3 regions of the Pseudarthrobacter sp. MEB009 genome follow, and region 2 is predicted to be linked to each of the others. Evidence: predicted binding sites of a transcription regulator. Region 2 holds the regulator's gene; each other region holds the start of a gene.
The links. The regulator LexA, encoded in region 2, represses DNA repair genes until DNA is damaged. The targets are predictions, from matches to a motif close to TCGAACANNTGTTCGA.

Region 1: the regulator LexA is predicted to act here: its motif matches at 6,029-6,044, upstream of QRN07_RS08160 (LexA family protein).
Region 3: the regulator LexA is predicted to act here: its motif matches at 1,520-1,535, upstream of QRN07_RS01120 (DUF6504 family protein).

The regions. Positions count from the first base shown of each region.
Region 1 covers NZ_JARVTC010000007.1:492,385-499,950, forward strand. The annotation lists gene QRN07_RS08135 (ABC transporter ATP-binding protein) at 1-424, shown strand, start outside; gene QRN07_RS08140 (hypothetical protein) at 406-1,980, shown strand; gene QRN07_RS08145 (DUF3039 domain-containing protein) at 2,141-2,482, shown strand; gene QRN07_RS08150 (DEAD/DEAH box helicase) at 2,482-4,257, shown strand; gene QRN07_RS08155 (Y-family DNA polymerase) at 4,288-5,580, opposite strand; gene QRN07_RS08160 (LexA family protein) at 5,573-5,995, opposite strand; gene QRN07_RS08165 (isochorismatase family protein) at 6,099-6,737, opposite strand; gene QRN07_RS08170 (nicotinate phosphoribosyltransferase) at 6,737-7,566, opposite strand, start outside.
Region 2 covers NZ_JARVTC010000008.1:39,135-46,700, reverse strand. The annotation lists gene hflX (GTPase HflX) at 1-534, shown strand, start outside; gene QRN07_RS08375 (ATP-dependent DNA helicase) at 527-2,581, shown strand; gene lexA (transcriptional repressor LexA) at 2,691-3,425, opposite strand; gene QRN07_RS08365 (LysM peptidoglycan-binding domain-containing protein) at 3,749-4,174, shown strand; gene QRN07_RS08360 (histidinol-phosphate transaminase) at 4,317-5,435, shown strand; gene hisB (imidazoleglycerol-phosphate dehydratase HisB) at 5,497-6,123, shown strand; gene hisH (imidazole glycerol phosphate synthase subunit HisH) at 6,120-6,893, shown strand; gene QRN07_RS08345 (CG2302 family histidine operon protein) at 6,894-7,052, shown strand; gene priA (bifunctional 1-(5-phosphoribosyl)-5-((5-phosphoribosylamino)methylideneamino)imidazole-4-carboxamide isomerase/phosphoribosylanthranilate isomerase PriA) at 7,093-7,566, shown strand, end outside.
Region 3 covers NZ_JARVTC010000002.1:189,912-197,477, reverse strand. The annotation lists gene QRN07_RS01125 (DNA polymerase III subunit alpha) at 1-1,136, opposite strand, end outside; gene QRN07_RS01120 (DUF6504 family protein) at 1,133-1,489, opposite strand; gene QRN07_RS01115 (hypothetical protein) at 1,615-2,004, shown strand; gene QRN07_RS01110 (chorismate mutase) at 2,131-2,451, opposite strand; gene QRN07_RS01105 (efflux RND transporter periplasmic adaptor subunit) at 2,645-3,796, shown strand; gene QRN07_RS01100 (ABC transporter ATP-binding protein) at 3,799-4,509, shown strand; gene QRN07_RS01095 (ABC transporter permease) at 4,506-5,690, shown strand; gene QRN07_RS01090 (SOS response-associated peptidase) at 5,692-6,453, opposite strand; gene QRN07_RS01085 (mycoredoxin) at 6,596-6,853, shown strand; gene QRN07_RS01080 (S-(hydroxymethyl)mycothiol dehydrogenase) at 6,958-7,566, shown strand, end outside.

The DNA of each region.
Region 1 (7,566 bases), on a different contig from region 2:
GGTGGCCACCCGCGTGCGCGAACTGCTGGCTGCCATGGACCTGACCAAGGATGCCGGGACGCTGGTGGTGGACTACTCCGCCGGCATGACCAAGAAGATCGCGTTGGCATCCGCCCTTATCCACGCCCCGCGGCTGCTGGTCCTGGACGAACCGTTCGAAGCGGTGGACCCGGTCAGTGCCGCCAACATCCGCTCCATCCTCGACGGCTATGTGGGTTCCGGCGGTACGGTGATCGTTTCCAGCCACGTGATGGACCTGGTCCAGCGCATGTGCGACCACGTGGCAGTGGTGGCCGGTGGCAGGCTGCTGGCCGCCGGAACTGTTGACGAAGTCCGCGGCGAAGCCTCGCTCGAGGACCGGTTCGTGGAACTGGTGGGCGGCCGAAGCACAACGGAGGGGCTCGAATGGTTGCGCACCTCCTAAGGCTCAAACTCACACTGCTGCGAAACGGCCTCCGCCGGAGTCCGTGGCAGCTGGTGGGCATGGCGTTCGGTGCCCTGTACGCCCTGGGCATCATCGGGCTGCTGATTTTCGCCCTGGTGATGCTACGGACCGAACCACTGGAGCTTGCCTCCACTGCGGTGGTCCTGGGCGGGGCCGCAGCCATCGTCGGCTGGGCCGTGATCCCGGTTGTGGCCTCCGGAACGGACATGACCCTGGACCCTGCCCGCTTCACTACCTTCGCCATCCCGCTGCGGAAGATGCTCCCGGGCCTGGCGCTGGGCGGGCTGATCGGAATCCCCGGCATCGCCACCGCCCTGGTGGGACTGTCCACGGCCGTGACCTGGTGGCGCGGGGTGCTGCCGGTCCTGGCGGCCGTGGTTGGCGCGGCCCTTGGCGTCCTGACCTGCATTGTCATCTCCAAGGTGACCACCACGGCGACCGCAAGCCTGGCAGCTTCCCGCCGCTTCAAGGACGTCAGCGCCATCGCTTTTATGGTTCCGCTGGTCCTGCTCGGACCCATCATCGCCGGCGTGACCCGCGGCATCACGGATTCCGCGGCCTTCCTGCCGGAACTGGCCCGCACCATGTCCTGGACGCCGCTGGGCGCCTCCTGGGCCCTGGCCGGGGACGTCGCGGCAGGCGACGCGGGACCGGCGCTGCTGAAGCTGCTGATCGCCGCCGCCACGCTGGCCGCACTGGCGTGGGCGTGGAAGTCCATGCTGGAACGGGCCCTGGTGACCCCGCCCTACAGCGGCGGCAGCACCAAGCGCAAGGGCGGCAAGCTGGGCCTGCTGGGCCTGCTGCCACCAACCCCCACCGGCGCCGTGACGGCCCGGGCGCTGACCTACTGGCTGCGCGACCCCCGCTACTCAGGGTCCCTGGTGGTGATCCCGCTGCTCCCGGTGGTGCTGGTGTTCACCGGCGCCCAGAGCGGGGATTTCAGCAGCCTGGCCATCCTGGCGCCGCTATCCGCCTTCCTCCTGGCCTGGTCGATCTCAGCCGACGTCTCCTACGACAACACTGCGTTTGCCCTGCACCTCGCCACGGGTGTCAGGGGCACCGCGGACCGGTTGGGCCGGGCCATGGCCTGCCTGCTGTTCTCCCTTCCCACGGTACTGGTTTTCGCCGTGGCATATGCCGTCCTGACCGACACCTGGTATGCGTTCCCGGGGCTGCTGGGACTAACGCTGGGCATCCTGTTCAGCGGGCTGGGCCTTTCGTCTGTGGTGTCTGCCCGGTACACCACGCCCGTGCCCTTGCCCGGTGACAGCCCGTTCAAAAAGCCGCCGGGCAACGTGGGCCAGACCATGGCCGTCCAGTTCGGCGGCATGGGCGTCCTGCTGGTCCTGGTGATCCCCGAGGTTGCACTGCTTATTGCCGAACTGGTCACCGGCAACAGGATGCTGGGCTGGATCAACCTGGCCGTGGGCCTGCTGCTGGGTCTTGGACTCTTCGCCGGCGGCATCCGGCTGGGCGGAAAATGGCTTGACGCCAGGGGGCCGGAACTCCTGGCCCAGGTGGGCGTCAATAAGTAATGCCTTTCACCGGGGCCGCTGCCGCACGGCAGCGGCCCTTGGCGTCCCCGGCGCCTGTTCCAACACGCCCGGGCGCGCCGGCTGTCCCTGCGCTGCACCTGGTCCAAACGGGCACCCGGGAGGTCCCGGCGTCGAACGCCAGGCCTTCGGAAAGGCTAAGATGGAAGGCATGACTAGCATGACGGACCCTCTCGAAAACGATCCGCGGCGCGAGCTGTCCGGGGCTGGAACGTCCACGGCCACCATTGAGCGCGAGGAACTCCGCCAGGAAGTGGAGCCCGGGGACCGGGAGCGCTTTTCGCACTACGTGCGGAAGGAAAAAATCATGGAGTCCGCCCTCAGTGGCGAACCCGTTATTGCCCTGTGCGGCAAGGTCTGGACGCCGGGCCGGGATCCCAAAAAGTTTCCGGTCTGCCCCATGTGCAAAGAGGTTTATGACGGCCTGCGGCCCAGCAACGACGGCGGCAAGGGCTCCGGCGGGGACAAGGGCAACAACAAATAGTGACGGAAACCCTCTTTGGTGGCCCCACCCTGCCTCCGGCATACCCGGAACGCGCAGCCTGGGGAACCGCCCCGAAACTCCGTGCCTGGCAGCAGGAGGCCCTGGACCTGTACATGCAGGCGGCCCCCCGCGACTTCCTGGCCGTCGCAACGCCCGGCGCCGGTAAGACCACATTCGCGCTGCGGGTTGCCTCAACGCTGATCGAGGCCGGCACCGTCAACCGCGTCACCATTGTGGCGCCCACCGACCACCTCAAGCGGCAGTGGGCCGACGCCGCCGCCAAGGTGGGCATTGCGATCGACCCCAACTTCAAGAACTCCGACGGCCAGCACGGCCGCGGCTTCGTTGGGGTGGCCGTCACATACGCCCAGGTGGCCAGCAAACCGCTGCTGCACCGGGCCAAGACGGAGGCCGCCCGCACCCTGGTGATCCTCGATGAGATCCACCACGGCGGCGAAGCCCTGTCCTGGGGCGACGGCCTGCGCGAGGCGTTTGATCCTGCCATCCGGCGGCTGTCCCTGACAGGTACGCCGTTCCGGTCGGACACCTCACCCATCCCGTTTGTGGAATACGCCCAGGACCGCGACGGCATCCGCCGGTCGAAGGCGGATTACACATACGGTTACGGCAGTGCCCTGCGCGACCATGTGGTCCGCCCCGTGATGTTTATGGCCTATTCGGGCCAGATGCGCTGGCGCACCAGCGCCGGCGAGGAAATGGCCGCCTCCCTCGGTGAGGCCGCCGTCACGAAGGACATCACCTCCCAGGCCTGGCGTACGGCGCTTAACCCCACGGGGGAGTGGATCCCGGCCGTCCTGGCCGGCGCGGACAAGCGGCTCAGCGAGGTGCGCCGCACCGTGCCCGACGCCGGCGGCCTGGTTATCGCCACCGACCACGAGGATGCCCGCGCGTACGCCGGCCAACTGAAGCGGATCACCGGCGAATCGCCCACCGTTATCCTCTCGGATGACGCCAAGGCTTCGGACAAGATCGACGAGTTCACCGCCAGCGAGAAACGCTGGATGGTTGCGGTCCGCATGGTGTCCGAAGGTGTTGACGTCCCGCGGCTGTCCGTGGGCGTGTACGCCACGTCCACCTCCACCCCGCTGTTCTTCGCCCAGGCCGTGGGACGTTTTGTGCGTGCCCGCAAACGCGGCGAAACGGCGTCGGTGTTCCTGCCGTCGGTGCCGCAATTGATGGCGCTGGCCAACTCCATGGAAGCCGAACGAGACCATGCCCTGGACCGTCCCGAAAAAGAGGACGCCGACGGCCTGTTCAACCCCGAAGACTCACTCATGGCGGACGCCAACCGCGAGGACAAGGCATCCGACAGCCTCACCAAAGGCAAGTTCGAGGCACTGGATTCGCAGGCGTCCTTTGACCGGGTCCTGTTCGACGGCGGCGAGTTCGGTACCGGCGGCGAAGTGGGTTCGGACGATGAACTGGACTTCCTGGGCATTCCAGGCCTGCTGGACGCGGAACAGGTGGGGACCCTCCTGCGCCAGCGCCAGCACGAGCAGCTGAACCGGAAGAGCAGGTCTGCGCCCGTGCAGGCGGCCGCCCCGGCCATGCCGGACCACCGGATGCTGATGGACCTGCGGAATGAGCTGGCCAAAAACGTCTCGGCCTGGTCGGCCCGGACCGGCACCCCGCACGGTGTGGTGCACACCAAGCTGCGGACGGTGTGCGGTGGCCCTCCCGTGGCCCAGGCCAACGAGGAACAGCTCCAGTCGCGGCTGCGGAAGCTCCAGGACTGGTTTATCGGCCGCACGTAGGCGCGTGGCGGACCGCCACGGGTCGAGGCGTTATTTGGCTTTGACCACCGGCAGGTCATCCCAGTGCGTGGTGTACCGCGGCGTCAGCCTGTCCCGCTTGGTGGCCCACTTCGATCCGGACCTGAGGCCGCCGTGGCCCAGCCCGATGCTGGCCCGGCCGAACCGTTCCGCAACACCATCCAGGATGGGGCCCAGGGTCCGGTCCGGCGTGTCCAGGAAGTCCATCAGGGTGTCCTGGCTGCCTGCCGGACTCAGGTCCCTGACGGTGACGCCCACCCGCATATAGGGGGTGCCTTCGCGGATGTCCGGCAGCAGGCGCTGCGCCGCCCTGATGATCTCCAGGGGATCGGCGGTGGGGGAGGGGAACGCCACGTCCACGGAGTGGGCCACGACGGGTCCGCCGTTAAAGGACGAGGTCCGGGCGAAAGCGTTGAGGTTCCCGGTGACCAGCTTTTTCCGGGCAAGGCGGGCTGCTGCGCCCTGGGCGTAGACACTCAGGGCCTGCCCCACTTCCCTGACACTGCTGGCGGGAGTCACAAACGACCGGGAAAACAGGATCTGGCTGTGGCCCCGGGTTTCGTCCAGGGTGATGCAGGGGGTTCCCTGCAGTTCCAGGACCGTCCGCATCAGGACCACCGAGAAACGCTTGCGGATCACCAGGGGATCGGCATTGCGCAGGTCCCAGGCCGTGATAATCCCGACCGCGGCGAGCCGGGTGCTGTTGCGCCCGCCCACACCCCAGATCTTCTGCGCCGGAAGCTTGCGCAGCAGCCGCTCCTGGTCCGCGGGGCTGATGCTGTCCCAGTGGCAGACGCCCTGGAAGTGCGGGTTGTTCTTGGCCCATTGGTTGGCAAGTTTGGCGAGGGTTTTGGTGGGGGCCAGCCCCACGCAGACGGGCAGTCCCACGTGGCGGCGCACGCCGCGGCGGATGTTCCGGCCGGCGGCGTGCTGGTCGGCGGTGCTTCCGGGCAAGGTCAGGAAGGCCTCGTCGATGCTGTAGATCTCGGTGGCCAGCGAGTGCCTGGCCAGGTACTCCATCACCCGTGCGCTGAGGTCCCCGTACAGTTCGTAGTTGCTGGACAGGCCCACCAGGCCCCAGGCCTTGGCCTGCGCCGAGATCTGGAACCAGGGTGCGCCCATGGCGATGCCCAGGTCCTTGGCCTCGGCGCTTCGGGTGATCACACAGCCGTCATTGTTGGACAGGATCACCACGGGCCGGTTTTCCAGCGATGGGTCGAAGGCGCGCTCCGCGGAAACGTAGAAGTTGTTCACGTCCACCAGGGCGAAGCACTTTGCCGCGCGGTCGGGGCCGGCTTCAGACACGGTGCAGGCACCGGGTGGCGACGCCCCACACGGCCAGGTCGACGCCGGCCGTCACCGTGATGGGGGCCAGGCCGGGATCGTCAGCGGTGAGCGTGAGCTCGTCCCCGGCAAGGTGGAGCCTGCGGATGATCAGCTCGCCATCCACAACGGCAACCACCACGGAGCCGCTGCGGGCCGTGAGGGAGCGGTCCACGATCAGTTCGTCCCCGTCGAAAATGCCGGAGGCCCGCATCCCGTCGCCCGCCACCCTGAGGATGAACGTGCTGGTGATGTCGTTGATCAGGTGCTTATTGAGGTCGATGCGGCCGGAAAAATAGTCCTGAGCCGGAGAGGCAAAGCCCACCGGCAGGAATGACTCTCCGGTCCCGGCTGCTCCTTGTCCGGCGCTGTCCGCCGGCTCCGTTGGGTAGGCCATGGTGTCCCTCCATTCCGATTCCCCCCAGTCTAATCGAACATGTGTTCGAGCCAGGCCGACGCGGGGGCGGTCCGGAGGTGACCCGCAGGTACAGGCCGTGGGACTAGGCGATCTCGACGCCGCCCAGTTCCATCTCCGCCACGGCCTCGTCGAGGTCTTCGGCGATCCCGGCTGTCAGGGAACGGATCACGGTGACGCCGTAGCCTGCCTGGACCGCATCGAGGGCGGTGGCGCGCACGCAGTAGTCGGTCGCCAGCCCGACCACCACCACGTCCTCCACGTCGTTGCTTTGGAGCCATTCATCCAGGCCGATGGCGTCCCCGTCCGGTGCTGACTGCGGCGAATCGTTGGCCCCGGGCATTGACCCGGGCTGGCGCTCGCCGGTGGGGACAACGTCCTCGGGGGCAAGTAGGCCTTCGAAGCCGGAGTAGGCGGCCGTGAACTGGCCCTTGCGGAAGAAGGCCTCGATGTACTCGGTGTCCAGGTCCTCGTGCAGCTCCGCCCCGCGGGTTCCCGCCACGCAGTGCGGCGGCCAGCTGTCCTTGAAGTCGGGGGCAGCGGAGAAGTGGTTGCCCGGATCGATATGCCAGTCCTGGGTGGCCACCACATGGTCGAATTGGCCCTGGTGGGCGTCGACGTATTCGCTGATGGCAACGGCCAGGTCCGCCCCGCCGGTGACGGGCAGTGCACCGCCTTCGCAGAAATCGTTTTGGACATCAACAATGATCAGGGCGCGGGACATCAGCTCTCCTCGTAAACGGTGGGGATGGCGGCGTCGCCGCGCTGGAGCCGGTGGACCACCGAGGGCAGTTCGGCCATGGAATCCGCGTGCCGTTGCCGCGCGCGCTGCACTCCCTCATAACCGGTCCAGCCGGGCAGCAGTTCGCCGTTTTTCATGAACTGCTGCAGGAGCTGGCGGTCGTTGCCGTCGTCCTCGGGCCGGTGCCCCACCCCGACCATCTCGGCGGTGGCAGTGCCGCGTTCGTTCAGCTTGCGCAGGGCATATTTGCGGCCGCCTACGCTGGCCTTATTTTTGGCTGCCTTGGCGACGGAGACGAAGTTCCCGGCGTCGTCAGTGCGGCTGACGAGCTTGTAGACCATGCTCGCCGTCGGCGCGCCGGAGCCCGTCACCAAAGACGTGCCCACGCCGTAGGAATCCACCGGAGCGGATTGCAGGGCAGCGATGGCAAACTCATCGAGGTCGGAGGTGACCACAATTTTGGTGTTCACGTTCCCCAAATCGTCCAGCAGGCGGCGGACCCATTGCGCCTGGGCCACAAGGTCACCCGAGTCCAGCCGTACCGCGCCCAGTTTGGGCCCTGCCAGGTCCACGGCCGTGCGGACGGCGGTTTCGACGTCGTACGTGTCCACCAGCAGCGACGTGCCGGCGCCAAGGGACGCGATCTGGGCCTCGAAGGCGTCGCGCTCATTGTCGTGCAGGAGCGTAAAGGAATGCGCTGCGGTGCCCACGGTCTTGATGCCGTAGCGCACGCCGGCTTCCAGGTTGGAGGTGCTGTCGAAGCCGGCAATGACAGCGGCCCGGGCAGCAGCGGACGCGGCTTCCTCGTGGG
Region 2 (7,566 bases):
GACGGCCTGGGTTACACCCTTGCCGACACCGTGGGCTTTGTCCGGTCACTGCCCACCCAGCTGGTGGAGGCCTTCCGGTCCACCCTGGAGGAGGTAGCGGACTCGGACCTGATCCTGCATGTGGTGGACGTCTCGCACCCCGATCCCGAGGGGCAGATCGCTGCCGTCCGCAAGGTCTTCACCGAGGTGGACGCGCGCAAGGTCCCCGAGATCATCGTGCTGAACAAGGCCGACGCCGCGGATCCCTTTGTGGTGGAGCGGCTCAAGCAGCGCGAACCCCGCCACGTGGTGGTTTCGGCGCGCACCGGTGAAGGCATCGACGCGCTGCTGCAGGCCATCAGCGACGGTATCCCGCGGCCCGGCGTCAAGCTGGAGCTGCTGATCCCGTACGACCGCGGGGACCTGATCAGCAAACTGCACGAATCGGATGCCGAGATCATCAGCGTTGACCACGTTGAGAACGGTACCCGGGCCGTGGTGATGGTCCGGGAAGGCCTTGCGGCCGAGCTCGAACCATTCGCCAGCAATGACTGATACCGGGCGGAGCGCCGCGGGCACACCCGGCGAGGAGTTCGCCATTGAACTCCTCGACCGGGCGGTGTCCGGCATGGGCGGGCAGAGCCGCAGCGGCCAGCACGAGATGACCCGCCAGGTGGCCCGCGCCCTCGAAACCGGCAACCACCTGCTGGTCCAGGCCGGCACGGGCACGGGCAAATCGCTGGCCTACCTGATCCCGCTGATCGCCCATGCCATCGAAAGCAACAAACCGGCGCTGGTGTCCACAGCGACGCTGGCACTGCAGACCCAGATTGTGGGCCGCGACCTGCCCCGCCTGCTCAAAGCGATCACCCCCGCCCTTGAGCGGCCGGTCAAAGTGGCCCTGGTCAAAGGCCGGTCCAACTATGCCTGCCTGCACAAGCTCGAAGGCGGCTTTCCGTCCGAGGAACCCGCCGAGGGCCAGCTGTTCTCCCTGGCGGAAGACACCAGCGTGCCGCACTTTGCCGCGTCGATGGGCGGTCCCTCGTCCCAGCTGGGCCGCGAAGTGGTCCGGCTGCGTGAATGGGCGGAGAAGACCACCACGGGAGACCGCGACGAGCTGCTGCCGGGCGTAACCGACAAGGCGTGGCGGCAGGTGTCCGTGACCTCCATGGAGTGCCTGGGGGCACAGAAGTGCCCCATGGCTGCCGAGTGCTTCAGCGAGCTGGCCCGCCAGGACGCCGCCGAGGCGGACCTGGTGGTGACCAACCACGCCATGCTGGCCGTCAGCGCCTTCGAAGGACTTGCCGTGCTGCCCGAGTATGACGTGGTGGTGGTGGACGAGGCCCACGAACTCCAGGACCGGGTGACGGGCGCGGTCTCCGGCCAGCTGTCCGTTGCCATGATCCACGCCGCCGCCTCCGGAGCCCGGAAGCACACGGCCATCACCGTGGATGCGCTCAACGCCGCCGCCGGGAACCTGGAGTTGGCGCTGGACGGTGCCCCCAACGGCCTGCTGCCCAACGGGCTCAATGACGAACAACTCGACTGTGTGGACCAGCTCCGTGAAGCGTGCCGGGCGGCGCTGTCCGATTCCAAGGCCGACGGAAGCGCTGCGGCCGACGGCGGGCGGCAGCTGGCGCGGTCCCGGCTGATGCTCATCCTGGAACTGTGTGAGCGGCTCCTGACAGCCCGCGACAACCGCGAAGTGGTGTGGTTCTCCCGCGCCAGCACCTTCGATCCCGGCCAGGGCTATTCGCCGCCGGACGAGACCGCCCCGGTCCTGGTGAACATTGCCCCGTTGTCAGTGGCGGGCCGCCTGCGTGAAGGCCTGTTTGCCGGCCACACCGTGGTCCTTACCTCCGCCACCCTTGCCATCGGCTCGGCGTTCGAACCCGCAGCCGGTGGGCTGGGCCTGGTGGGGGAAGGTGCCCCCACCTGGACGGGCATCGACGTCGGCTCGCCCTTCGACTACCCGCGGCAAGGCATCCTGTACGTGGCAGGGCACCTGCCCAAGCCCGGGCGCGGGGTCTCCCCGGAATCGCTGGCTGAACTCGAATCCCTCATTACGGCCTCCGGCGGGGGAGCCTTGTGCCTGTTTTCGTCCCGCCGCGCGGCAGAGGAAGCGGCGGAGGCGCTGCGGCCTAAACTGGAACAGACAGTCCTGTGCCAGGGCGATTCCACCATGACCGCGTTGGTGAAACAGTTTGCTGACGAGCCCGACACCTGCCTTTTCGGCACCATGTCGCTGTGGCAGGGCGTGGACGTGCCCGGCGGTTCATGCCGGCTGGTGGTGATTGACCGGATCCCGTTCCCGCGCCCGGACGATCCGCTGATGACCGCCCGCTCCCGCGCCGTGGCGCAGGCCGGCGGGAACGGCTTTATGTCCGTCTCGGCCACCCACGCGGCCATCCGGCTCGCCCAGGGCGCCGGCCGGCTGATCAGGTCCACCGGGGACAAAGGCGTGGTTGCAGTCCTGGACTCCCGCCTGGCCACCGAACGTTATGCGGGCTTCCTGCGCGGGGCGCTGCCCCCGTTCTGGGCCACAACGGATCCCAAGACTGCTGTGGCCGCCCTGGAGCGGCTGGCCCGGGAAAACGCCTAGCTGCAGACCCTGGCCGGACGCGGAGACGAGTACGGCCGGTGGGCAGGCAGCGACGCTGCCAGCCCACCGGCCGTACCGGCAGTTCGGGGGAACAGGAGTTTGGCGACAGTCAGAGGGACCGCAGCACCGAGACCACTTTGCCCATGATGGTGGCGTGGTCACCAAGAATGGGCTCGTACTGGGTGTTTTGCGGGAGCAGCCAGGTGTGGCCGTCACGCTGGCGGAACGTCTTGACCGTTGCCTCGTCATCGAGGAGGGCGGCGACGATATCGCCGTTCACGGCGTCCGCCTGGCGGCGCACCACCACCCAGTCACCATCGCAAATGGCGGCGTCCACCATGGAATCGCCGGCCACCTTGAGCATAAAAAGTTCGCCCTGGCCCACCAGCTGGCGGGGGAGGGGCATCACGTCCTCCACCACCTGGTCCGCCAGGATGGGGCCGCCGGCGGCAATACGGCCCACCAGTGGCACCATGGCCGTATCCAGCGCGGTGGGCAGGACGGTGACGGTTGCGCCGCCCGCCGAGGCGCCGTTGGCCGGGCGTGACTCCGCTGTGGCTGCGCCGCCGTCCAGCGTGAGGGGCATCAGGACTTCCATGGCGCGGGGCCGCTTGGGATCGCGGCGAAGGTAGCCGAGCTTTTCCAGCTGCGAGAGCTGGTGCGTCACGCTGGAGAGGCTGGCGAGCCCCACGGTGTCGCCGATTTCACGCATGGACGGCGGGTAGCCGTTGTCATTGACGGACCGCTGGATGGTCTCGAGGATTTTCTTCTGCCGGGGGGTCAGGCCCTTGGCGGTCCTCTTCGGTTGCGGGGTTGCCCTGCTTCCGGCGGCTGCTGCTGCCATATTCGCCAATGCCTTTCGGTTGCCACCGGGCTGTCCGTGCCCCCGGGCCGGTTGGTCCCGTCCTCATTGTCAGACCCTGGTGATCAACTTCAGAGGTGGTTGTTCGTTGGTTCAAAACTAGGCCAGCCACAAGGCTTTTTCAAACATTTGTTCTAGCGAGTCTCGACATTGTTCGTTGATAGATGCTAAAACTGAAGAAGCAAAGTTCGAATATGTGTTCTATTCCTTGCTTGCCCCGTTCGAAGAAGATGCCGGATACGCCGGGGCGTGGCTGCTGGGAAGGACAACCGGGCAGCACAGTACGGTCCAGGAGGGCTCAGTTCATGTCAGCTACATCACTCACCCAGGTTTCACTTCCCGTGGTTGCACACCCCGCGGCTTCCATCCGCCAGGTTCCGCGTGCAGGGGTTTCCAGCGCCAAGGCTTCAAAGGCCCTGCCGCCGCTCCGCCTCACCCGGCGCGGCCGGATTGTCCTGGTGGGCATCCCGCTGATGCTGCTGGCAGCGGTCCTGCTCTCCCTGGCCGGCTTCTTCACCTCGCCGGCCAAAGCGTCCGACTCCGTTGCGGATCTCGCCCCCACGCCCTCGGTGTCGGTGACCGTCCAGCCGGGCGACTCACTGTGGGCCATTGCCGGCTATGTGGCTCCGGACCGGGACGCGCGGGACGTCATTGCGGACATCGTGCAGCTCAACAACCTCACCGGCGGAGCAGTCCTCCCCGGCCAGCAGCTCTTCGTCCCCACGTACTAGCTTGTTCGAACGCACGTGCGGGCTGTTCGTCCCCACGTTCGGGCCAGCACCAACGGCTGGAAACAAGGACACCCCACCCGCAGGATGGCAGTCCCGGACCGTCACATTTTCCGGGGCCGGGCAGGGCCACTAAACTGTTCAGGTGAATGACCAGCTAGAGCGTTTGAACCGGCTTCCCCTCCGCAGCAACCTCCGTGGGCTGACCCCTTACGGGGCCCCCCAGCTGGATGTTCCCATCCTGCTCAACGTCAACGAGAACACCCATGGCGTCCCGGCGGACGTCCGTGCCGCCATCAGCGCAGCAGTCACCGAGGCCGCTGCCGGGCTCAACCGCTACCCGGACCGCGAATTCACCGATCTGCGGAAGGCCCTGGCGGAATACCTGGGGCACGGCCTGGACGAGGCCAACCTCTGGGCCGCCAACGGCTCCAACGAGGTCCTCCAGCAGATCCTGCAGGCGTTTGGCGGCCCCGGCCGGACCGCCCTGGGTTTTCCTCCCACGTATTCCATGTACCCGCTCCTGGCCAGCGGCACGGATACCGAATACATCGCAGGGGTACGCGCCGAAGGGTACGGCCTCAGCGCGGAGTCGGCTGCCCGCCAGGTGCGCGAGCTGCAGCCCAACGTCGTTTTCCTCTGCTCACCGAACAATCCCACGGGAACCGGGCTGGGCCTGGACGTGGTTGAGGCTGTCTACGAAGCCGGCAACGACAGCCAGACCATCGTCATCGTCGACGAGGCGTATCACGAGTTTGCCCACGAGGGCACACCCAGCGCCCTCACCCTCCTGCCTAGCCGGGAACGCCTGATCGTCACCCGCACCATGAGCAAGGCCTTCGCCCTGGCCGGCGCCCGGCTCGGCTACATGGCGGCGGCCCCGGAAGTCACCGACGCCCTCCGCCTGGTCAGGCTGCCGTACCACCTGTCAGCCATCACGCAAGCCACTGCCCTTGCCGCACTTGAGCACCGCGAGGCCCTGATGGCGGACGTGCAGGACATCATGGTCCAGCGCGACCGCATCGTGGCCGGGCTGGAGCTGCTGGGCCTCAAGCCCGCGGCGTCCGACTCGAACTACGTGTTCTTCGGCGGCCTCACGGACCCGCACCAGGTCTGGCAGGAACTCCTGGACGCCGGCGTGCTGATCAGGGACGTCGGGATCCCCGGACACCTGCGCGTCACTGCGGGCACGGAGAAGGAAACAACGGCGTTCCTGTCCGCCCTGGAGAGCATCCTTGCCGGGACGCCCGGGCTTCGCGCCTAGACTTGACCAACAGGGCGCACCCCGTCCCACCACCCCCACTTCCCTCAAAGGACCCTTGACCATGAGTTCCACCGGATCGAACGCAGCCGAGTCCCGGACCGCACGCATGGAGCGTGCCACCAGTGAATCGTCAGTGCTCGTGGAGATCAACCTTGACGGCACCGGTGTATCGGACATCGACACCTCGGTGCCGTTCTACGACCACATGCTCACAGCACTGTGCAAGCACTCGCTGATCGACATGACCGTCAAGGCCACCGGTGACACCCACATCGACGTCCACCACACCGTCGAAGACGTCGCCATCACCTTCGGGGAAGTCCTCCGCACCGCCCTGGGCACCAAGACCGGGATCCGGCGCTTCGGCGAAGCCACTGTCCCGCTGGACGAGGCCCTTGCCCACGCCGTTGTTGATGTCTCGGGCCGGCCCTACCTGGTGCACGGCGGCGAGCCCGCAGGCCAGGAGTACCACCTGATCGGCGGGCACTTCACCGGGTCCCTGACCCGCCACGTTTTCGAAGCCATCACCTTGCACGCCGGCATCTGCCTGCACATGAACGTCATGGCCGGCCGCGATCCGCACCACATCGTGGAGGCACAGTTCAAGGCGTTCGCCCGGGCCCTGCGCGCGGCCGTGGAACCCGACCCCCGCGTTGAAGGCATCCCGTCCACCAAGGGCGCCCTGTGACGGGCCGGATCCTCAAGGACGGCGCGATCATCGACCCCTCGGCAGCCCAGCGGCTCGAGTCGCCCCAGGGCAAACCCACCGTCACCGTGCTTGACTACGGTTCCGGGAACGTACGCTCCGCCGTCCGCGCCCTTGAGCGTGCCGGAGCCGAGGTCATCCTGAGCGCCAAGCCCGGGGACGCGCTGAACGCGGACGGCCTGGTGGTGCCCGGCGTCGGCGCCTTTGAAACGGTGATGCGCGAGCTCAAAGCCGTGGACGGGATCCGCCTGATCGGCCGCAGGGTGGCCGGCGGACGCCCGGTCCTGGGCATCTGCGTAGGACTCCAGGTGCTTTTTGAAGCCGGTGTGGAGCACGGCACCGAAGCTGAAGGCATCGGCGAATGGCCCGGCAAGGTGGAACTGCTGCCCGCCGAGGTGGTGCCCCACATGGGGTGGAACACCGTGAAGTCCCCGGCCGGCTCCAAACTGTTTGCCGGCGTCGAAAACGAACGCTTCTACTTTGTGCACTCCTACGGGGTGCAGGAATGGAACTTCGACATCATCCAGCCGCGTATGGCGGCGCCCCTGGTGACCTGGTCCGAGCACGGCGCCCCCTTCATAGCCGCGGTGGAGAACGGGCCGCTGTGCGCCACCCAGTTCCACCCGGAAAAGTCCGGCGACGCCGGAGCCCGGCTGCTGCGCAACTGGGTGGACGCCCTGCGCCGCCCCGCAACCAGCGATGCCACCCCAGCCGAAACCGCTGCCCAGCCCGCGGCCGGCGGCGATTCCTGAATGTGGTCCATTGTCCTGATGGGCCTGGCCGGTCTCCTGGTGGGCGGCGCACTGTCCTTCCGCCAGCAGGCCAAACCGCTCTGGACCCAGGTTTCGTTCTACGTCCTGGCCGCGATGTCGCTGGTGGCCGCGTATCTCCTGACCCTGCCTGGCTCCTGACCGGGCCCGCGTACTCCGTCACCCAACCCTGAGGAAACTGATGACCACCGCAAACGACCTGCCGGTCCTGGAACTGCTGCCCGCCGTCGACGTTGTTAATGGACAGGCCGTCCGGCTGGTCCAGGGCGAGGCCGGCAGCGAAACCAGCTACGGCACCCCGCTGGAAGCTGCGCTGAACTGGCAGGACCAGGGTGCCGAGTGGGTGCACCTGGTGGACCTCGACGCAGCCTTCGGCCGGGGGTCCAACGCGGAACTGCTCCGCGAAGTGGTGGGCCGGCTGGACATCAAAGTGGAACTGTCCGGCGGGCTGCGCGACGACGAAAGCCTCGAAGCTGCCCTTGACCTGGGCGTCGCGCGCGTGAACCTGGGCACCGCCGCGCTGGAGAACCCCGACTGGACCCGCCGGGCAATCGACCGCTTCGGCGACCGGATCGCCGTGGGCCTCGACGTCCGCGGCACTACACTGGCAGGCCGCGGCTGGACCAAGGAAGGCGGGGACCTCTGGGACGTCCTG
Region 3 (7,566 bases), on a different contig from region 2:
GAGACCTCCGCCACGGTGAGGAAATAGGCGGAGAAGCCGAGGTTGCTGATGATGACCAGCTCGTGCTCCAGCCGGGTTTTCATCTCGGCCTCCTGGCTGCCGGCAATGCCGGGGAACCGTCGGGTAATTCCGGCCTCGCAGCGTTGGACCAGTTCGGTATGCGGGTGCTGGCTGATGCCAAGGACCGAGGCCTCAGGGACCACCGGTTGCTTCCATCCCATGTCGGTGTGCGGATCCATCCGGCACCGATCGGCGAGCGCCTCGGTTTGTGCCATCAGCTGTGTGAGGTCCGCTGTCCCGAAGCCCGCGGCGGCAATGACTTCCTTGCCCAGGCGGAGCATCTGCTCCCCCGTTTTGAGCCAACCCTGGCCTGTGGGTTGCAGGATGGGTTCAGCCGCCAGCTCGGGGAGGGATTTGAGGGTCCGGGCAGAGTCCAGCACATCAGCGGTGGGTGCACCGTCAGCGCCGCAGTAACGCACCGCGTTGGTCAGGATGGCCGGGACGTGGTGTTCCTCCGCGAGCCTGAGCATCCGCACGGCATGTGCTGTGCTGAGGGGCATGCCCGGGGTGCTGAGCTGGGTGACAATCTCGGTAACCACAGTTCCGGCCGGCATGGCGTCGAGCCAGGCTTTGAAGAGTGTGCGGGGCCGGAGGTACCGCCTGCCGCCCATGGCCCGTCCCACATCCGAGTCGGGACCGATCAGTACAGTCAGGACGGGTTTGAGGGTCAATGGGTCCAGGGTGCGTGAAGCCAGTTCCGCCCGGGTGACGGCGACAGGAACCGCTCCCCCGGCTTTTCCGGACGTGCGGGCATGGGCGTCCGAGACAAGCCGGCACAGGGCCCGGTACCCGGCGCCGTTATTGTGGCCCCGGGCCAGGACCACCACCCGTCCCGCCACCTGGGTGCGGTGTTCGCCGTCGTCATCAAAGACGGCGAGGTCCACCCCCACGATGGCATCCAGGCCTTCAGCCATGCATGCCCTGAGGTGCTTGATGGTTCCGTAGAGCCCGTCCCGGTCGGTGCAGGCGAGCGCGGTGGCCCCGTCAGCCTTGGCAGCCTGTGCCAGTTCCTCCGGCCATGACACCCCGTAGTGGGCACTGAAGGCGGTGGAAACGTGTAAATGCGTAAAGCTCATGCTGTTTTGGGACCCGAGGTGTCGTTGAGGCGCAGGGCATCGTGGATACGGAGGAGCCGCCATCGGCCACTGGCGGCGTGCCGGGTGAGGTCGAGGGTGAGCGGTTCCATTGGAACAGGAGTGCTTTTCCCGGCGGGCGGGACGGGAACCACCTGGATCCGCCAGATTTCGTGATCCACCATCCCCGGCCCGCTGCCCAACGGGACGCGGCTTTCCTCAGCCCACCACTGGCGGCGTTCATACCAGCGGACTGATTCGGCGCAGACGGAATAGGAGCGTCCGGACCACAGGACGCTTTCCGGCTGGCCGTCCGCCGAGCAGGCTACGTCCACGGATTCGCTGAACAAGCCCATGGTGCCTCCTGACCCGCAGATTGGTTTTATTCGAATATGTGTTCGAATAATCCAATCCTACGCTCCCCCATGGCCAAAACATAGGCAGGGTGGACGGACCGGGCGGCAGGGAGCAGGATGGTGCCATGAGCACCCATGACGCACTCCTCAAGCAGGTCAGCATCGAAGCCCAGGACGCCACTTTGGTGGCCACTTTCGAGGTGGAGGGCAATATCCCGGGTTCCGGCGCCTATGTGGTGGGGCTGGTGGCGGCCAGTCCTGACTACTCTTCCCAGCGGCGGCTGGGCATTGAATTCATGAACGGCGAACCCATCGCGTTCTACTCGTTCAGCCATGAGCAGGGCACTGAGGAGAACTACGACCTGGCCGGGGTGTCCCATTCAGGCAGCAGCATTACCGGCAACTTCCCCATGGCTGCGGTCCACGGCCTGGGCAAAGGCCACGTGATGTCCGCCTTCAGCGACGCTGACGGGCGCGAATTCCAATCGGGGGTTCCGGTCCGGGAGGCACTCTGATATATGCCGCAGTCCACCCCGTTGCGCTATCACTAATGGTCCCCAAAAGCCGATTTGGGGACCATAAGTGATAGGACAACGCGAGGGGTGAGGCAGGCAGGTGAAGCGAGCAGCTGACCGGAAGGGTCAGCTGCTTTCCTTGTGGACACGCATTTCGAGTTCGATGAACCCGGAAATCATGGCGCGGTACGTGGACTCAACGATGTCCGGATCGATGTCCTTGCGTTCCGCTGCGGTACGGACGTGCTCGATGATCCGTTCAACGCGGCCCGGCGCCCGGACCTCCGCGTCATCACCCTTCAACGTTCCGGCGATGCGGATCAGCCGTTCGCGGCGGGCGATGAGGGTGACAATCTGGTCATCCACTTCGTCTACGGCAATCCGGACGGCAGCGAGCTGTTCCTTGTCGGCGAGGGCATCCCGGTCGTTTCCTTGAATTGTTGCCATGCTCCGAGGGTACCCAAGCATCCCCTCGGGAGTCGACTTCCCCCACGGATCAGGCGCAGCCGGGTAACGCCGCACGTATGACAAAAACCCCCACCCCACCAGCAGGTATATTCTCCGTATGCATCTCCACGACGCAATCCCGTGGAGGTAAAAATATTGGGGGGAAGCAATGAGAATATTCCGGCGTGTCATCATGCCCATCGCCTGGCTGGTGGTTTTTGCAGTCATTGCCGTGGCATTGGTGAAGATCGCATTCGTGGACGGGCTCAGGGCAGAACCTGCCCTCGCCGGTCCTGCCGCCACCATCGCCACACCGGTGTTCCAGGCAAGCCGCACCACCGTCACAAACCGGGTGGAAGTCGAAGCGACAGTCCAGAGCGACGCCGCGGCCGATGTCCGCAACACGGTCGCAGGCACCGTCAACCACGTGTTCCTCGAACCCGGCGCACCCGTACGCAACGGCGACCCGCTGTTCCAGGTGCGCAGCGAGGTGCAGCCGGAGGCAGGAACTGCGCCGGCAGCCGCCGCACCGGCCGGGGGAAACGCGGAGCAGGATTCTGCACCGGCGATGCCGTCCGCCGCGAAGCCCACGTACACCTACACCAACGTGCTGGCTGCTTCCACCGGGGTGCTGAAGACCCTCACCGTCCTCATCGACCAGCAGGTCAGTGTGGGCGAGGTTGCGGGCACCGTGGATCCGGGCACTTTCACCGTCAGCGGCACCGTCGATGCTGCCCAGCAGTACCGGCTGCTGGCCAAACCAGGTTCAGCGGAGATCAGCGTCATTGGCGGTCCCGCCCCCTTCAGCTGCGCCGACCCTGTCCTGACCAGCATCGCCGCTGCGTCCGAGGGGTCCGGCTCCGGTGGCACCGCAGGGGTTGCCCGCTCCGTTGCCGCAGCCATCATGCCGGTGCCGGGTAACGGGGCGCCCGCGGCCGGGGGTGCCGCCACCGGCCGGCTGAGCTGCCCTGTTCCTGCGGACATCACCGTTTTCGCCGGGCTCGGCGCCACCATGACGGTCACAGCCGGCGAATCCGTGAACGTCATCGCCGTCCCGTTGACGGCCGTCCGGGGAACTGTCGCTGATGGCGTCGTCTGGATGGCCGCCCCGGCCCCCGAAGGTGCGGCAAACGGTGCTGCCGACGCAACTTCAACCGGCGCCGACGCCGCAGCACCGCCCGCAGCCGAACCGGAACAACGCACCGTAAAGCTGGGGCTCAACGACGGCGCCATGGTGGAGGTGGTCTCCGGTCTGGCCGAAGGCGACGCCATCCTGGAGTTCGTCCCCGGCGCACCCGGCCAGCCCGACGCCGGCAATCCCGGCGCTTACCCCATGGGCGGCTGAGCGTGGCTGAAGAACTGATTGACCTGGCCGGCGTCACCCGTTCGGTGTTGCTTCCGGACGATCAGGAGCTGCACATCCTCCGTGGGATCACCCTGAGCATCTGCAGCGGTGACCACACGGCCATCATCGGCCGCTCCGGCTGCGGAAAATCAACGCTGCTGAACCTGCTGGGGTTGCTGGACCTGCCTACTGCCGGTGAGCTGACGTTTATGGGCGTCCCGGCCCGGCAACTCAGCGGCAATGCCCGGGCCAGGCTGCGCGGCAGCTCCGTTGGCTTTGTGTTCCAGCAATTCAATCTCCTTCCCGGCCGAAGTGCCCTGGAGAACGTGGTCACCCCGTTGATGTACGCTACGGGCCGGGATTTCTGGAAACGCAGGGAACTGGCCATGGACATGCTGGACCGGGTGGGCCTGTCCCACCGCGCCGGCACCCATCCCGCCCTTTTGTCCGGCGGTGAGCAGCAGCGCGTGGCGATTGCCCGGGCGCTGGTCCGGCGGCCGCGGCTGATCCTCGCCGACGAACCGACGGGGGCGCTCGACGTCGATACCGGCCAGGCGGTCATGGCGCTCCTTGACACCGTGGCGACGGAGTCGGGTGCGGCTTTGGTGACCATCACCCACGACGTTAACGTCGCGGCGCTGGCCAGGTCCTGCTACCGCCTCGACCAGGGCGTCCTGTCCGCCCTTTCCGTCCCTGCGGCGGCAACGGCATGACCGGCGTTGTCTCTGCCCTGCTGGAAGCCTGGCAGGAGCTTCGAATCAACAAAACCCGCATCCTGCTGGCCCTGGTGGGGGTGGCGCTTTCCGTTGCGGCCCTGACATCGGTGGTGGGCGTGGGCAACCTGGCACGGGAGGGCCTGACGGCGAATTCCGAGCGGAACGGCGGCCGCTCCGCCACGTTGGGTGTTGGGGTGTACGGCCCCACGGCTCCGGACGCGGCGACGCTCACCGCCGCCTACCAGGGCATCGTGGCCCGGTACGGAATCGATTACTACACCTCGGTGGACCAGGCCGAAAACGGCTTCCAGTTCCCCACCGGAGTGCGCAGGGTCCAGTTGCAGGTGGTGGACCCCGGGTACGGAACCATCCACCGCCTCACCTTGGAACAGGGCGGCTGGTTCACTGCGGGGGACGAAACCCGCCTGGCGCCGGCCGTGGTGGTCAATGAGGCGTTCTACAACCTGGCCGGCAGGCCCAACCTCACCACCAACCCCGGCGTGGGAATCCTGGGCGCGGGCCCGGCGACGGCCGTCATCATCGGCGTGGTCCCGGACGACTGGGAGCAGGCACCGCCGTCGGCCTTCATCCTTAGTGCAGCCGCTGCCGCCGCGGACATCCCGCTCAGCGGGTCCGGGCAGTTCAAGTTCTGGGTGGGCCAGGAGCAGGCTGAGCCGTTGAAGGCCGCCATCGCCTCCGATCTTCAGGCGCAGTTCCCCGGCATGCATATCCAGGTGGACAGGGCGGACTACGCCAGCCAGGGCGACCCGTTTGCCGTGGTCCAGCTTGCCGTGGGCGGCATCGCCGGCCTGGTCCTCCTGCTGGGGGCCGTGGGGATGCTCAATATCTCCATGGTCACGGTCCGCTACCGGGTTCGGGAAATCGGCATCCGGCGCAGCTTCGGAGCCAGTTCGCACCGCATTTTTGTGGGCGTCATGATGGAGTCCGTGGTGGCCACGGCCTTTGCGGGCGTGCTGGGCGTGATGGTGGCGGTGGCCGTGGTCAAAAACCCCTGGGTGGAAAAGACCATAGCGCCCGGGCTGAGCACCTATCCGCCGTTCCCGGTGGACGCCGCACTGCTGGGCCTGGGCTCAGCCGTCCTGGTGGGGGCCCTTGCGGGAGCGGTTCCGGCGCTGGTGGCCGTGCGCGTCAAAGTCATTGACGCCATCCGCTTCTAGCCTAAAAGAGCGCTTCAACGGGCCGGATCAGTTCCGGCCCGTTGTTGCGGACATTGCCCACGGCGGTCCCCACGGAGTCGACCTGCCAGTCCGCCGCCACATCCACGACGCCGGCCCGCACCAGGTCCACGAGCCCTGCGGCGTCGGTGGCGTCCGGCTCCAGCCAGGCGTCCATGGTTTCGGCGCTCATGGGCAGCGGCACCCTGTCGTGCAGCGCCGTCAGCTTCCCGAACACCGTGGACTCGCTGCCGGGAGGCGGCGTGTCAGCGGTCAGGATGGAGGTGGTGAGCAGCCACTGGCCCGGCTCCCCCGCCGGAACGGACGGATCCTTCCACCATTCATACAGTCCGGCGAACACCAGGCCCCTGCCCTCGCCAGGGTGGACGTAGTACGGCTGCTTGGCCTTGCCCGTGCCCTGCTTCCACTCGTAGTACCCGTCGGCGGGGACAGCGCAGCGGCGCGATTTGACCGCCTTGCGGAACGCGGGCTTTTCCAGCACGGTTTCGCTGCGGGCGTTGATCATCCGGGAGCCGATGCCGGGGTCCTTGGCCCAGGACGGCACCAGGCCCCAGCGCGCCACATGCAGCTGGCGCACCTGCCGGGGCGCCGCATCATCGTCCTTGATGCGGTCCAGGACAATGGGGACGGCGTCGGTGGGCGCAACATTCCACGACGGCGGGATGCTCACCTCATCCTCCAGCTCGGCGTCGAACTCCGCCAGCAGGTCCCCCACTGCCCGTGCCATCACATAGCGTCCACACATTGGACCAGCATGCCATCGGGGGCTGCCGGTGTCATCCTGCACCGGAGCCGGCCGGATCCCCTGGGGAATATGCTGGAACGCGCTGCCGTTGACGGGAGCAGGACCCTGACAGAGGCCACAACACAACGCTTAGGAGAATTCCTTGGACTTCACCCCCGAATCCGGCACGATCACCATGTTCTCCACCACCTGGTGCGGCTACTGCAACCGGCTCAAGAAGCAACTGGACGCGCAGGGCATCGGCTACACCGAAATCAACATCGAGGAAGTGGACGGCACCGCCGAACTCGTCGAACAGCTCAACGGCGGGAACCGGACGGTCCCCACGGTCCTGTTCCCGGACGGCACCGCGGCCACCAACCCTTCCGCGGCGGAGGTCCGGACCCGCCTGGCGGCCTGAACGCACCCCGGCGGCCGGGCGCACCGGCCTCATGTGATAGACAGAACGGGACCAACATCAACGTGTTGGTCCCGTTCTGTCTATCTGCGTTAAGGGAGCCTTCCGTGGTCCATAAAGTCAAAGGTGTCGTTGCCCGCTCCAAGGGTGCGCCGGTAACCCTGGAAACCGTCCTGGTCCCCGATCCCGGCCCCGGCGAGGCACTGGTGGACATCATCACCAGCGGCGTGTGCCACACGGACCTGCACTACAAGCAGGGCGGGATCAGCGATGACTTCCCGTTCCTGCTGGGCCACGAAGCCACCGGTGTGGTCAGCGCCGTTGGAGCCGGCGTCACCGAGGTGGCTCCCGGGGACAAAGTGGTGCTGAACTGGCGCGCTGTCTGCGGCGAGTGCCGGGCCTGCGCCAAGGGCCAGCCGCAGTACTGCTTCAACACCGCCAACGCCACCCAGAAAATGACTCTCGAGGACGGCACCGAGCTTTCCCCGGCCCTGGGAATCGGCGCCTTCATCGAAAAGACCCTCGTGGCTGCCGGGCAGTGCACCAAAATTGACCCCGCCGCCGACGCGGCCGCTGCCGGCCTGCTCGGCTGCGGCGTGATGGCGGGGATCGGCGCGGCCATCAACACCGGCGGCGTCAAGCGCGGGGACACCGTGGCCGTGATCGGCTGCGGCGGCGTGGGCGTGGCCGCCATCGCCGGCGCTGCGCTCGCAGGC